DNA from 3 places in the Citrobacter pasteurii genome. Region 3 is predicted to be linked to each of the others. Evidence: riboswitches for the same ligand, from Rfam matches in the RefSeq annotation. Region 3 holds a riboswitch; each other region holds the start of a gene.
What was found. A riboswitch is a leader RNA that binds a small molecule or an ion and turns the genes downstream of it on or off. The one in region 3 is predicted to bind cobalamin.
Positions count from the first base shown of each region.

Region 1 (5,149 bases), 830 kb from region 3:
ATAATATGTTTTATTTATAACAATAAATTAACTGAGAGGTTTTATCATGATTTCTGCGAGTGCCCTGAACTCAGAACTCATTAATAAAATCGCACAGGATTTTGCGCAGGCCACCAGTCTGGCTGTTGTGGTTGTCAATATTCACGGTGATGAAATTTCTGAGCTTTTTAATTTCACCCCTTTTTGCCAGTTGATGCGCCAGCATCCTCAACACAGCACCCGTTGTCGTATGAGCGACCGCTGCGGAGGGCTGGAAGCGTCTAAATCCGATCAACCCTGCATCTATCGTTGTCATGCCGGACTTACCGATTTTTCCATTCCGCTGGTCATTGCGGGACATCTGGTTGGGTTTGTCTTATGTGGTCAGGTGCGCCTAAGCAATGACGTGGGGCTGGTGGATATTCTGAACGTGGACGATCGTTGGCAAGCCGATCCCGAACTGGTGAGTGAATTTCGTAATGTACCGGAAATGGACTATTCGCGGGTTATTGCTTCCGCGGATTTGCTAAAGCTCATTGTAGAAAATTGTCTTAAAAAACAACTGAATTTCGTCGTGATCAAAGACAATCCGCAACAGTCAGAGCCGGTGCGGGCTAATCGTAGTCCGAACCCTCATGACAGTAAAATGAAGAAAGCCTTACGTTATATTGATGCGCATTTATCAGACGAACTGCGTCTGGAAGATGTTGCCTCTCACGTTTATCTCAGTCCTTACTATTTCAGCAAATTGTTCAAAAAATATCAGGGGATAGGATTTAACGCATGGGTAAATCAACAGCGAATGGCGAGTGCCAAAGAGTTGCTTTGTCATAGCGACTGGAGCATTGCCAGTATTGCGCGAAATTTAGGCTTCTCACAAACCAGTTATTTTTGCAAAGTTTTCCGTCAAACGTACCAGGTTACGCCGCAGGCTTTCCGTCAGCAAATAAATGTCATCTCATCTGAAGAGACAGCTTAAATAGCAATAATTTGCTATTGCCGATTTTTGATATCGTACGCTATGTCAGTCATTATAAAATGAAAAATAACTACAGCAGTCAATAAATTGTCGTAGCGCAACAAAATAATAGTATTTGAGGGATAAACTGCACCAGTTTTTATTTTTGTGATGAGATACAGTGTCTGTATGAAAGACTTTCTTTATTCTTTAATGACGCTTTCATTCAAAAAATGAACATATGAATAAACGGGTTGAGGCCATAACATTGGTTGAATGTACCCGGCAAGATATTAAATTGAATTATTGTCATGAGGTCGTGAATTTGCCTCAAGACACAGAGCCAAATTAAATCGGCTCCTGAACTGACAGGTTTGCCACATTTGTGGTAGGGAAGGGGGTGAGAATCCCCCGCAGCCCCCGCTGCTGTGATGCTGACGACCCCGTATAGACCACTGATCGCAAGATTGGGAAGGACGGGCGAGGACGACGCTAAGCCAGAAGACCTGCCTGTCGGTGACTACCAACAACTTCGGTGGGAAGTGGGTTGCGCAGATGCATACAGTCGAGAGACTGGGTATCTATACACCCCTACCACCCTGAACAGGATCAGGGTATGGCGGCCAGTTTTCACGCATTTGTTCTTGCAGGTACCGGTAGCGGCTGTGGCAAAACCACGGTGACGCTGGGCTTGTTGAGCCTGATGAAAAAGCGCGGTTTACGCGTCCAGCCATGCAAAGTCGGTCCTGATTATCTTGATACTGGCTGGCATACCGCGGTGTGCGGCACGGCTTCCCGTAATCTTGATAGCTTCATGCTACCCACCTCTACACTTAATGCTTTATTTTGCGAGCAGATGCAGCACGCGGATATTGCCGTTATCGAAGGTGTTATGGGGTTGTATGACGGCTATGGTACCGACCCAAACTACTGCAGCACCGCCGCGATGGCGAAACAGTTGGGTTGCCCGGTCATCTTGCTGGTTGATGGTAAGGCGGTTTCCACTTCGATAGCTGCCACGGTGATGGGGTTTCAGCATTTTGATCCCACCCTGAACATCGCCGGCGTTATTGTTAATCGGGTTAACAGCGAAACGCATTACCAGCTACTCAAAGTTGCGATTGAGCGTTATTGCTCCGTGCCTGTGTTGGGCTATGTTCCCCGCATGGAGGGCGTCGCGCTCCCTGAGCGTCATCTGGGTTTAGTTACCGCTCGTGAGTCAGTTATCAACCAGCAGCCATGGCAGGATTTTGCCGCGATGCTGGAACAGACGCTGGATATCGATGCGCTGCTGGCCTTAAGCACGTTAGACAACCTTCCTGTCGGTGAATGGCCCGCACTGCCTGCTGCAGATGCTGGTGCAGGGTTAACGCTGGCCATTGCTGATGACGAGGCGTTCAACTTTTACTATCCGGACAATATTACGCTGCTGGAGCGCACGGGGCTCAATATTGTCCGTTTTAGCCCATTGCACGACACCTGCTTACCCGACTGTCAGATGATTTGGTTAGGAGGCGGATATCCTGAGTTACATGCAGCAGCGCTGGCCGGAAATATCCCGATGCTTGAACAGTTGCGGACGGCGCATCAGCGTGGCGTCGCTATTTATGCAGAGTGCGGCGGGTTGATGTATCTCGGTAGCTCGCTGGAGGACAGCAACGGCGATTGCTGGCTAATGGCGGATATCATTCCTGGGCACAGCAAGATGGGCAAACGGCTGACCCGGTTTGGCTACTGCGAGGCACAAGCCACACAGCAAACATTGCTGGCAATGACTGGTGAAGTCCTGCGCGGGCATGAATTCCACTATTCCGATTTTACCCCAGACATCCCGGCTGTGATGAGTTGCCGCAAGGTGCGTGATGGCAGAACGCTGCAGGTCTGGTCTGGCGGCTGGCAGGCAGGAAATACCTTCGCCAGTTATCTGCACGTTCATTTTGCCCAGCGCCCCGAAATGCTCAATCACTGGCTGGCCGCTGCGAGGAACGCGCTATGACGATACTCGCATGGTGCATTGCCTGGCTGCTGGATTTTATCATCGGCGATCCGCAGAACTGGCCGCATCCGGTGCGCTGGATCGGCAACCTTATCTCCGTAGTCCAGCGAGTCATTCGGCGTTATTGCCATAGCGACCGCGCGCTTCGCATCGGTGGCGCGGTGATGTGGATTGTAGTGGTTGGACTGACCTGGGCTGTGTCCTGGGGGGTACTGGCGCTGGCGCAATCAATTCATCCCTGGTTTGGTTGGGTTGTTGAGGTCTGGATGATTTTCACCGTGCTGGCCGGGCGCTGCCTGGCAAACGCCGCGCAGGATGTAGAACGTCCGCTACGTGCCGGTAACCTGGCCGCCAGTAGGGAAAAGCTGTCATGGATTGTGGGACGTGATACCTCGCAACTACAGCCACAGCAGATCAATCGCGGCGTAGTGGAAACCGTAGCAGAGAACACCGTTGACGGCATTATTGCGCCGCTGTTCTTCCTCTTACTGGGCGGTGCGCCGCTGGCGATGGCCTACAAAGCGGTGAATACCCTTGATTCAATGGTGGGGTACAAACATGAAAAGTACCGTGCTATCGGCATGGTCAGCGCCCGTCTGGACGATGTCGCTAACTTTATTCCGGCAAGACTGAGCTGGTTGTTGCTGAGTGTTGCGGCGTTTTTATGCCGCCAGGACGGCGCACGCGCTTTGCAGATTGGCTGGCGTGATCGCTACAACCATAGCAGTCCAAACTGCGCATGGTCGGAAGCTGCTGTGGCCGGCGCATTAGGTATTCGCCTGGGGGGGCCCAATGACTACTTCGGCGAGCGTGTTGAGAAACCGTGGATTGGCGATCAACAACGAGACATTTCTGTAGACGACATTTCCCAAACGATTCGATTGATGTGGGTAGCATCGACCCTGGCACTGGCGATTTTTATTGCGCTGCGCTGGCTGTGGCTCGGTGTCGCCTGAGGACAACAAAATGCACTATATCCAGCAACCTCAAGCAATTGAGGCCAAAAGTTTCGACATCATTGGCGAGATTATCAGTGAAACCCGCCCGGATTATCAGTTTGCCAGTCCGTTGCATGAAGCCATCATCAAGCGGGTGATCCACACCACCGCGGATTTCGACTGGCTGGACATTCTGTGGTTTTCCAGTGATGTGCTGGAACAGTTTTGCGCTGCATTGAGTCGCCCGAGCGTGATTTATACCGATACCACGATGGCGCTTTCCGGGATCAACAAAACCCTGTTGGCAAAATTCGGTGGCGAATGCCGCTGTTACATCAGCGACCCACGTGTGGTGCGGGCAGCAAAAGAACAGGGGATCACTCGTTCAATGGCTGCAGTCGACATTGCCGTGAAGGAAGAGGGCGAAAAACTGTTTGTCTTTGGCAACGCGCCAACCGCGTTGTTCCGACTGCTGGAACATGATGCACCTGTCAGCGGTGTGGTTGGCGTACCGGTAGGATTTGTTGGCGCGGCGGAGTCGAAGGACGCCCTGACACAAAGTCATCTACCCGCCATTGCCGCATTAGGTCGCAAAGGTGGCAGTAACGTCGCTGCCGCTATCGTCAACGCCATGCTTTATCACATGCAGGGGGCGCGATGAGCGACCAGTCCTTCGATACGCCAGTGTGGCACAACGGTAAAGCGCTGCGTAAAGGGTACACCACGGGATCGTGTGCGACGGCGGCAGCAAAAGTTGCTGCGTTGATGGTGCTGCGTCAGCATCTGATCCATCAGGTTTCCATTGTGACGCCTTCCGGGGTGACGTTATGCCTGAACGTGGAGTCACCGCATATCGAAGGGCAGCAGGCGATTGCCGCCATCCGTAAGGATGGTGGTGATGATGTGGACGCCACGCATGGGATGCTGATCTTTGCCCGCGTGACGTTAGACAATAGCAAAGAGATCGTCTTACAGGGCGGTGAAGGTGTCGGTACGGTGACCCGTAAAGGGATTGGTTTGCCGGTGGGCAGTTCAGCGATTAACCGGACACCTCGTCAGACCATTGAGTCCGCAGTACGTGAAGCGATTGGACCAAATCGCGGGGCAAAAATTGAGATTTTTGCGCCTGAAGGTGAAGAACGGGCGCAAAAAACCTACAACTCGCGCCTGGGGATTCTGGGCGGTATTTCGATCATTGGTACCACGGGTATTGTTACGCCGATGTCGGAAGAGAGCTGGAAACGTTCGCTATCGCTGGAGCTGGAGATCAAACGCGCG
Region 1 covers NZ_CP077262.1:3,287,488-3,292,636, reverse strand. Annotated here, with positions in the region: gene pocR (transcriptional regulator PocR) at 47-958, shown strand; cobalamin riboswitch at 1,291-1,465, shown strand; gene I6L54_RS16180 (cobyrinic acid a,c-diamide synthase CobB) at 1,554-2,933, shown strand; gene cbiB (adenosylcobinamide-phosphate synthase CbiB) at 2,930-3,889, shown strand; gene I6L54_RS16170 (cobalt-precorrin-8 methylmutase) at 3,900-4,532, shown strand; gene cbiD (cobalt-precorrin-5B (C(1))-methyltransferase CbiD) at 4,529-5,149, shown strand, end outside.
Region 1: it holds a riboswitch for cobalamin, as region 3 does, so the genes downstream of both, I6L54_RS16180 (cobyrinic acid a,c-diamide synthase CobB) here and I6L54_RS11980 (ABC transporter substrate-binding protein) in region 3, are expected to answer to the same signal.

Region 2 (5,149 bases), 2.4 Mb from region 3:
TACCGGTGCGACCATTGGCGTACAGCAGACAGTCTGCTTTCAGCTTTTTACCGGATTTCAGGTGCATGATGACGCCGTCATCACAGCCTTCAATCCGCTCATACTCTTCATTGTGGCGAATGACCACGCCGCTGTTCCAGAAGTGGTATGAGAGCGAATCGGACATCTCTTGATCGAGGAATGCCAGCAGACGATCGCGGGTGTTGATTAAATCAACTTTTACGTCCATTCCACGGAAGATCGACGCATATTCACAGCCAATCACGCCTGCGCCATAAATCAGAACATGGCGAGGTTCGTGATGCAGGCTGAGGATAGAATCACTGTCGTAAACGCGTGGGTGCGAAAAATCGACGTCAGTTGGGTGATAAGGGCGTGAGCCACAGGCAATAACAAACTTATCCGCAGTCAGCGTTTCCACCGTGCCGTCGTGGCATTCCAGGGCGATCGTGTGTTCATCAACAAAACGGGCATTGCCCTGCAAAATTTCGCAGTGGTTACGCTCGTAAAACCCTTGCCGCATGCGCGTTTGCTGATTAATGACGTTATCAGCGTGGTTGAGAATATCGGCGAAAGAAGAACGAAGGAGTCGGGAGTGGTCGCTGTAAAGTGGGTTCTGATTGAATTCAATGATACGGCTGACGGCGTGGCGGAGGGCTTTCGACGGGATGGTGCCCCAATGGGTACAGCCTCCGCCGACGTTATGATAGCGCTCAATAACCGCGACGCGCGCTCCTTGCTTAACCAGACCCATCGCAGCGCCTTCGCCGCCGGGACCGGAACCTATTACTATTGCATCGTAATCGTAGGAATGTGACATGGTCAGGCTTACCTGTTCTTATACATAAAAGCAACAGAATAGTAACATCGTTGTTGAGATAACCCAATTATCGTTGTGCTTTTTTGCGAAGTCGAAGCACAAACTGCGCGTAAACAATCATTCACAAAGCCATGCCAACCGCCTAATCTCTGGTATAGTGCCAGCAAGGTATGTGGAAGGATTCAGACATCGTGATGGGCGTTAGAGCGCAACAAAAAGAGAAAACCCGGCGTTCGCTGGTAGAAGCCGCATTTAGTCAACTCAGCGCTGAGCGTAGTTTTGCCAGCCTCAGTCTACGCGAAGTCGCTCGTGAAGCGGGCATTGCGCCAACCTCGTTTTATCGCCATTTCCGCGATGTGGATGAACTCGGCCTGACGATGGTGGACGAGAGTGGTCTGATGCTGCGCCAGTTGATGCGCCAGGCGCGTCAGCGCATCGCTAAAGGCGGGAGTGTGATCCGCACCTCGGTCTCAACATTTATGGAGTTCATCGGCAACAATCCCAACGCCTTCCGTTTATTATTGCGCGAGCGTTCTGGGACTTCCGCAGCGTTTCGTGCAGCGGTCGCACGTGAAATTCAGCACTTCATTGCGGAACTTGCGGACTATCTGGAACTCGAAAACCATATGCCTCGTGCGTTTACTGAAGCGCAAGCTGAAGCCATGGTAACCATTGTGTTCAGCGCCGGGGCAGAAGCACTGGATGTTGGCGCCGAACAGCGTCGACAGCTGGAAGAGCGGCTGGTATTGCAATTGCGCATGATCGCCAAAGGCGCATTTTACTGGTACCGCCGTGAACAAGAGAAGATGACGCACCACTCCGAGTAACGAGAAGGACGAGCAATGAAACAGTCAGGTCAAGATAAAGGTACGCTGCTGCTGGCGCTGGTTGCTGGCTTATCGATCAATGGCACATTTGCGGCGCTGTTTAGCTCCATTGTGCCATTCTCAGTATTCCCGATTATTTCGCTGGTGCTGACGGTTTATTGTCTGCATCAACGCTATCAGAACCGCACCATGCCTGTGGGGCTGCCGGGCCTGGCTGCCGCCTGTTTTATTCTCGGTGTTCTGTTGTACAGCACCGTGGTTCGCGCTGAATACCCGGATATTGGCTCTAACTTCTTCCCGGCGGTACTGTCGGTGATTCTGGTGTTCTGGATCGGTTTTAAAGTGCGTAATCGTAAGCAGGAAATTGTGGAGTAATTTTTGTCGGCCGGGCAAGCGAAGCGCCCCCGGCCAGGTCATCACTTATTTTGCGGTCAGTAACACTCCGCACTCCATATGGTGCGTATACGGGAACTGATCGAACAGAGCCAGGCGTGAAACATTGTGCGTCTGGCTTAACGTTTCCAGGTTCTTACACAATGTCTCCGGATTGCAGGAGATATACAGAATACGCGGATACGCCTGCACCATTTTCTCCGTTTCGCTATCCAGACCGCTGCGCGGTGGGTCAACGAAAATGGTTTCACACTGGTAACTCTTCAGATCGATTCCCTGCAAACGGTTGAACTCGCGAACCCCGTTCATCGCCTGAGTAAACTCTTCAGCCGCCATGCGGATAATTTGTACATTATCAATATGGTTAGCCGCGATGTTGTACTGCGCAGCTGCCACGGACGGTTTGGCGATTTCAGTGGCCAGTACGCGGTTGAAGTTTTGCGCCAGAGCTAACGAGAAGTTGCCATTACCGCAGTACAGCTCAAGCAGGTCGCCTTTTGATCCTCTGGTGACATCAATTGCCCATTCCAGCATCTGGATATTCATTGCGGCATTTGGTTGGGTAAAACTGTTCTCAACCTGGCGGTAGATAATCTCTTTGCCTGCAACCGGCAAGCGTTCGTCAATGTAGTCCTGGTCCAGCTCGATTTTGGTTTTGGTGGCCCGACCAATCAGATGCACATTCAGGTTTTGCGCCCGCAGCGCATCTCGCAGCGCTTCGGCTTCCTTACGCCATTCATCATCCAGCTTTTTATGGTACAGCATCGATACCACCGCCTGATCGCTCAGGGTTGTGAGGTAATCAATCTGAAACAGTTTGTGGCGCAGGACGTGGTTGTTGCGAACGCCGTCGATCATTGCCGTCATCAGCGTGTTGATAAGCTCGCTGGCTGCCGGAAAGCTGTCGACGCGAATACGGCTTTTGGTCTGGCTGTCGAACATGATGTGGTACAGGTCATCACCGTCATGCCACAGACGGAATTCGGCGCGCATACGGTAATGGCTGACCGGTGAGCGAAACACTTCCGGAGCCTGTGCATAAAATGGCGTCATTAAGCTCTGCAGACGCACTACTTTCTCAGCTAACTGGGCGTCGTACTGTTCTGTCGGAAGGTGTTCGGGGGTCATGATGCGTCCTGAAAAATAAAAGTACGCGGGGATTGTAGGGATTGCTCAACAGATGTCCAGTCATTGATGATTTCCGATAATGTGATACGCGGTCTGGACACCAGGTTGTAACAAACTGTAGCATCCGTTTTCCGGTCCTGTGAGTTAAAAGGGAATCCAGTGTAAATCTGGAGCTGACGCGCAGCGGTAAGGAAGGTAAGAGATGAGCGCACCTGGTGCAGACACTGCGGCTTGCCGCGGGAAGTCATCGTCTCTTTAAGTCGCCTCCAAGCCCGAAGACCTGCCGGCTAACGTCGCATCTGGTTTTCATCATCGCGTACTATCGGTGGGACCTGCGGCATCCTTCTTATATTGTGGATGCTTTACAATGATTAAAAAATCGTTGCTGTTGACGGCGCTTTCCGTCGCGGCATCTTCTGGTTGGGCGCAGGATGCTAGCCCAGATACTCTCGTCGTTACTGCCAACCGTTTTCAGCAGCCCCTAAGTGCAGTACTTGCACCCATCACCGTCGTTACACGTCAGGACATTGATCGCTGGCAATCTACCTCGGTAAACGATGTACTGCGTCGTTTGCCTGGTGTTGATATTGCACAAAGCGGCGGTATGGGACAGAACTCGTCTATTTTTATTCGTGGCACTAACGCCAGCCATGTTCTGGTGTTGATAGACGGTGTACGTCTTAATTTAGCGGGGGTGAGCGGCTCGGCCGATCTTAGCCAGTTCCCGGTATCGCTGGTGCAACGTATTGAGTATATCCGCGGGCCGCGTTCCGCTATATATGGTTCGGATGCGATTGGTGGCGTGGTGAATATCATTACTACGCGCGAAAAACCAGGGACGGAACTGACTGCCGGCGTGGGAAGCAATGGGTATCAAAATTACGATATCGCAACCCAACAACAGCTTGGCGAAAATACGCGTGTCACGTTGATGGGCGATTATGCCTACACCAAAGGCTTCGATGTTGTGGCCTACGGTAGCACTGGTGCACAAGCTCAACCGGATAAAGACGGTTTCTTAAGCAAGACGCTGTATGGCGCACTGGAGCACAACTTCTCCGAGACATGGAGCGGGTTCGTTCGTGGTTATGGTTATGATAACCGCACAGATTATGACTCGTATTATTCTCCTGGCTCGGCGCTACTTGATACCCGGCAGCTTTATAGCCAGAGCTGGGACGCTGGGTTACGTTTTAATGGCGAGCTTATTCAGTCACAACTGGTTTCGAGCTACAGCCACAGTAAAGACTACAACTATGATCCGAACTATGGCCGCTATGATTCCTCGGCCACGCTGGATGAGATGAAGCAATATAATGTTCAGTGGTCAAACAGCATAGTTGTTGGCCACGGTAACATTGGTGCAGGCGTGGACTGGCAAAAGCAAACTACGGAGCCAGGCACTGGGTATGTTACGGACGGTTACGACCAACGTAATACTGGCCTCTATTTGACGGGATTGCAGCAGCTTGGTGACTTCACCTTCGAAGGTGCGGCACGTAGTGATGATAACTCCGAGTTTGGTCGTCATGGTACATGGCAAACCAGCGCTGGATGGGAGTTTATCGAAGGCTATCGTTTCATTGCCTCCTATGGCACATCTTACAAAGCGCCAAATCTGGGGCAGTTGCATGGCTATTACGGCAATGCAAACCTTGATCCCGAAGAGAGTAAGCAGTGGGAAGGGGCGTTTGAAGGGTTAACATCAGGTGTTAACTGGCGCGTGTCAGGGTATCGCAACGATATCGATGACATGATCGACTACAACACCCACACTCAGAAGTACTACAACGAAGGCAAAGTGCGTATTAAAGGTATCGAAGCGACTGCAAACTTCGACACCGGGCCGTTGGCGCATACGCTTAGCTACGACTACGTAGATTCGCGTAATGCGATTACCAACGAGCCACTGGCTCGTCGTTCTAAACAGCAGGTGAAATACCAACTCGACTGGCAGGTCTATGATTTTGACTGGGGCCTG
Region 2 covers NZ_CP077262.1:37,913-43,061, reverse strand. Annotated here, with positions in the region: gene sthA (Si-specific NAD(P)(+) transhydrogenase) at 1-820, opposite strand, end outside; gene fabR (HTH-type transcriptional repressor FabR) at 1,012-1,647, shown strand; gene I6L54_RS00260 (YijD family membrane protein) at 1,663-2,022, shown strand; gene trmA (tRNA (uridine(54)-C5)-methyltransferase TrmA) at 2,068-3,168, opposite strand; cobalamin riboswitch at 3,284-3,470, shown strand; gene btuB (TonB-dependent vitamin B12 receptor BtuB) at 3,536-5,149, shown strand, end outside.
Region 2: it holds a riboswitch for cobalamin, as region 3 does, so the genes downstream of both, btuB (TonB-dependent vitamin B12 receptor BtuB) here and I6L54_RS11980 (ABC transporter substrate-binding protein) in region 3, are expected to answer to the same signal.

Region 3 (5,149 bases):
GGTTTTACCTCAGGTATTGGTATCACCATCGGTACCATGCAGATTAAAGATTTTCTTGGCCTGCAGATGGCTCATGTGCCAGAGCACTATTTGCAGAAGGTTGGCGCGCTGTTTATGGCCCTGCCAACCATCAACGTGGGTGATGCTGCGATTGGCGTGGTAACGCTGGGGATCCTGATTGTCTGGCCGCGTCTGGGTATCCGATTACCGGGCCACCTTCCAGCACTACTGGCAGGCTGTGCGGTAATGGGTATCGTGAACCTGACTGGCGGCCATGTCGCCACCATCGGATCTCAGTTCCACTATATTCTGGCTGACGGCTCACAGGGCAATGGTATCCCACAGCTGCTGCCGCAGCTGGTTTTACCGTGGAATATGCCGGAGTCAAACTTTACCCTGAGCTGGAGCTCGTTACAGGCGCTGTTACCGGCAGCCTTCTCGATGGCAATGCTCGGGGCAATCGAATCTCTGCTGTGCGCCGTCGTCCTCGATGGGATGACCGGCACCAAGCATAAAGCCAATAGCGAACTGATTGGTCAGGGTCTGGGTAATATTGTCGCCCCATTCTTTGGTGGTATTACCGCCACCGCCGCGATTGCCCGTTCAGCAGCTAACGTTCGTGCCGGCGCAACGTCGCCAATTTCTGCGGTCATTCACGCGATTCTGGTGATCCTCGCCCTGCTGGTTCTGGCACCGCTGCTCTCCTGGCTACCCCTTTCGGCGATGGCTGCCCTGCTACTGATGGTGGCATGGAACATGAGCGAAGCGCATAAAGTTGTGGATCTGCTGCGCCACGCGCCAAAAGACGACATCATCGTCATGCTGATGTGTATGTCTTTGACGGTGCTGTTCGATATGGTTATCGCCATCAGCGTCGGTATTGTTCTCGCTTCGCTGCTGTTTATGCGCCGTATTGCACGCATGACGCGTCTGGCTCCGGTCAACGTAGACGTACCAAACGATGTACTGGTACTACGCGTTATTGGCCCGCTTTTCTTTGCCGCAGCAGAGGGACTCTTTACCGATCTCGAATCTCGCCTTGAAGGCAAACGCATTGTGGTGCTGAAGTGGGACGCAGTACCGGTGCTGGATGCCGGCGGTCTGGACGCCTTCCAGCGTTTTGTTAAACGCCTGCCGGAGGGTTGTGAGCTGCGTATCAGTAATCTGGAGTTCCAGCCGCTACGCACCATGGCGCGCGCGGGTATCCAACCCATTCCTGGTCGTCTGGCGTTCTTCCCGAACCGTGATGCCGCGCTGGCAGATATTTAATCATACTATGTTACCGGCTTGCGCAGGCTTGCCGGTAACACTTCTCTTCTGTAAACGCGTCTGAGTTGCTATTATCCAGTTTCCCTTGTTCTGATGATATCTGCAACGATGAACGCTGATACTGCATTTATATTCCGTGAAATAACTGAGGATGATATTTCGTCCGTTCAGTCGTTTATTATCCACCATTTAAATCTCTATTTTAACGCTAACCGACCAGCACCTGAACCGCATGCAGATGTATTAAATCTGCGCTCACACTACCTCCATCAACCGCGAAATCGGTTGCTCGGCGCATGGAATAACCGACAGCAACTTATCGCTACGCTGGCGGTTTGCCAGTACGATGACCGAATACCGGCACTGCGTGGACGCTATCAATTATCCTCAACCGCGGAAATTTGTCGCTGCTACGTCGCACAGGAATATCGTCGGCAAGGCATAGGCAGTCAACTTGTTCTGCTGGCGGAACAATTTTGCGACCAGCAACAATATAAAACACGCTATCTGCACACCCACCATTTTTTACCTGGTGGCTATCAATTCTGGTTGCGAAATCACTTTACCGTCTATTTTGATGAAGGTGGCGAGCAGCAAATCGTGCACATGGAAAAACATCAATAAAATGTGACGCCGCGCAAATAATTAAATATCACAGTAAATTTCGCTATTAATCGTGGTCAGCCCGGCAAAGAAAACATTAATTGATCAACATCAAACAATTCTCATTTAGTTTATCGACTTTTGTGCTTTCCACATAATTAATGTCACAAGCACAAAAGCAACAAATTGATTTTATTGAATTAAAAACAAAAAGCGGCATCAACCCTACTTATTCAAGCGGTTGACGGAGCTATTCGATACCGATAAAGTCCCCACCGACAGTATTTCAGAATCTATTTATCATTTTGAAACGGAATATGGTGCGGATTATTTTAATCTTATGCCATAGCTGCCCCCGCAACTGTAAGCGGAAACTGAATATCACTGTGTCGTGGATTATCCACGACAGGTCACTGTAAAGAACGCATTTATGGGAAGGCCGATATTCAGATTGCCGCGAGCCAGGAGACCTGCTGTCAAGGTTGTATACATTGAGTGGACGGGATGGTCCATGGGGTGATTTATTTGACGAATGAGTAATATAATTTCTGAACAAATTGGCAACAATATGTTTTATTTTCATATTATCTTGCCCGCAGTTCACGATTAGATGTCATCTATCGTCATGTGCCTGTCCCGAATTTATGGAACGAAATGAACCATGACCAGACGTTCAGATTCTGGCATGAACGGGACAACGCTAATGCACGCAAAATTAACCTCTGCTTATTGCAAACTTTCACTTCTGGCACTGACTGGCGCAGCACTCTTCCTGACCAGCAATATGGCTTCTGCGGCTAAAACAGAATATCCACTAACGATCAAAAACTGTGGTAGGGATATTACGTTTAATCATGCGCCAAAACGCGTGACTACCGTTGGACAAAACAGTACTGAAATCCTCTATTCCCTGGGTCTGGCCGATCGTGTTGTTGGGACATCACTGTGGTTTAGCCCGGTACCTGAACAATACAAAGCGGCGAATGACAAGATTGCGGTCATTGCGCAAAACATCCCGAGTTTCGAAGGGATTATTGCGAAAAAACCGGATCTGGTGGCCAGTCAGTTTGAATGGCAGATTGGCCCTGCGGGCACAGTTGCTTCTTACGAACAATTTAGCGAATTACACGTTCCGGTTTATACCGCCCCAGCCGACTGCGCTAAAGACAACGAAGACGGCGGTGACGGCGTGCGTAAGAGCATGTTTGATATCGCCATGGTCTATCAGGAAATTGCCGACCTGGCGAAAATTTTTGATGTACAGGACAAAGGCGATGAGCTGATTGCCAGCCTGAAAGCACGTGAAGCCGCCGCGAAAGCTAAGATTGCCGGTATGGACAACCACGTATCTGCCGTCTTTTGGTTCTCCAGCGCCGACCTGCAGCTTGACCCTTATGTCGCCGGGAAATTTGGTCCCGCGGCGTGGATAGCGCAATCTCTTGGGGTGAAAAATGTCATTGATTCCGCTGAAGAGTGGCCAACGGTAGGTTGGGAAACCATTGCCAAAGCCAACCCATCGGTCATCGTCCTCGGCGAGATGGGCCGTCGCCGCTTCCCGGCCGATGACTGGAAAGTCAAAATGGAATACCTCACGTCCGATCCTGTTACCCGCCTGATCCCGGCAGTGAAAGAAAACCACCTGCCGGTGATCGACGTGCAGACCATGAACGCGGGTATCAGAACCATTGACGGGCTGGAAAAACTCGCCGATGCGCTGGTGCAATATGGTCTGGCGCACCCTCAGACGACTCACTAACTCTCGTCGCGCGTTATGCCTTATGCGGGCATAGCGCCCTTTCGTATTCCGGGAAGTCGTAAACAATGAGCGAATTACGCAGGACGCGTCATGCCATGAGCCAACTTGCCAGCCGGACGCTGTTCCACACGCTGTGGGTCAGCATGGTGATGTTCGGCGTCCTTCTGGCGGGCATTTCAATCGGTGAGACGGTTATCCCGTGGCGGCATGTCAGCCATACGCTGGCAAACCGCTTGTTTGATACACAGTATGCGGTGGATGCGCTTGATGCCGGGATTATCTGGAACTACCGCCTGACCCGTGCGCTGGTTTCCGCCTGCTGCGGAGCCTGTCTGGCGGTTTCAGGCGTGGTTCTCCAGTCGTTGCTGCGCAATGCGCTGGCCGAACCTTACCTGCTGGGTATTTCTGCCGGAGCCTCAACGGGCGCGGTGCTCATCGCCCTGACCGGACTTGGCGCAGGGATCATTTCCATGTCGCTTGGCGCGTTTATTGGCGCGCTGACGGCATTTCTGTTTGTCGCGCTATTGGCGATGGCGGCAAGGGGCAAAAGCGGCTCGGCCACCACGCAAATCATTCTCGCCGGGATTGCCAGTTCGCAGCTCTTCAATGCCATTACCTCGCTCATCATTACGCGTTCAGCCAATGCCGAACAGGCTAGAGGCATCATGTTCTGGCTGCTGGGCAATCTCAGTGGGGTACGCTGGCCGGATGTCGTGCTGGCAATCCCTACTGCGCTGATAGGCATCATCGTTTGCTTTTGCTATGCCCGCCACCTGGATGCTTTCTCGTTTGGCGCGGAATCGGCGGCATCGCTGGGCATTCCCGTAAAACGCACCCGTGGCGTACTGATTGCCGCCGTGACAGGGATGACGGCCATCATGGTGTCAATCGTCGGCGCTATTGGCTTTGTCGGACTGGTCATTCCCCATGCTGCGCGATTACTGGTGGGAAATCAGCACCATCGCCTATTGCCCGTCAGCGCACTTATTGGCGCCATTTTCCTCATCGTCGCGGATGTTATTTCACGCACCTTACTTCCAGGACAGGTCTTGCCGATCGGCGTGATTACCGCACTGGTCGGCGCACCTGCATTTGCCATCATTTTGATACGAGGGAATCCGGGGAAATGACCGCTAATCCTGTGGTAAACGCCCAGCATCTGTACTGGGAAGTCAAAGGCAAAGCCATCGTCAATGATGTCTCTTTTCAGGTCTCGCGCGGCGAGTTTGTCGGCATTATCGGCCCCAATGGTTCCGGGAAAACGTCGTTGATTTCGCTCCTGGCAGGTTTACTGAAACCGTCTTCCGGGCACGTTACGCTAAACCATCAGGACATTCGTCGTTATTCACGCCGCCATCTGGCGCAAAAGGTGGCACTGGTTGAACAACAGGCTGAAACCAGCGAGCGTCTTACCGCCATTCAGGCGGTTTCGCTTGGTCGCACGCCATGGCTGAGCCTGCTGTCACCGTGGTCGAGGAAAGACGACGATATTGTGCAGACGATGCTGGAGAAAGTCTCCCT
Region 3 covers NZ_CP077262.1:2,454,060-2,459,208, reverse strand. Annotated here, with positions in the region: gene dauA (C4-dicarboxylic acid transporter DauA) at 1-1,269, shown strand, start outside; gene I6L54_RS11985 (GNAT family N-acetyltransferase) at 1,378-1,893, shown strand; cobalamin riboswitch at 2,135-2,364, shown strand; gene I6L54_RS11980 (ABC transporter substrate-binding protein) at 2,576-3,628, shown strand; gene I6L54_RS11975 (FecCD family ABC transporter permease) at 3,694-4,758, shown strand; gene I6L54_RS11970 (ABC transporter ATP-binding protein) at 4,755-5,149, shown strand, end outside.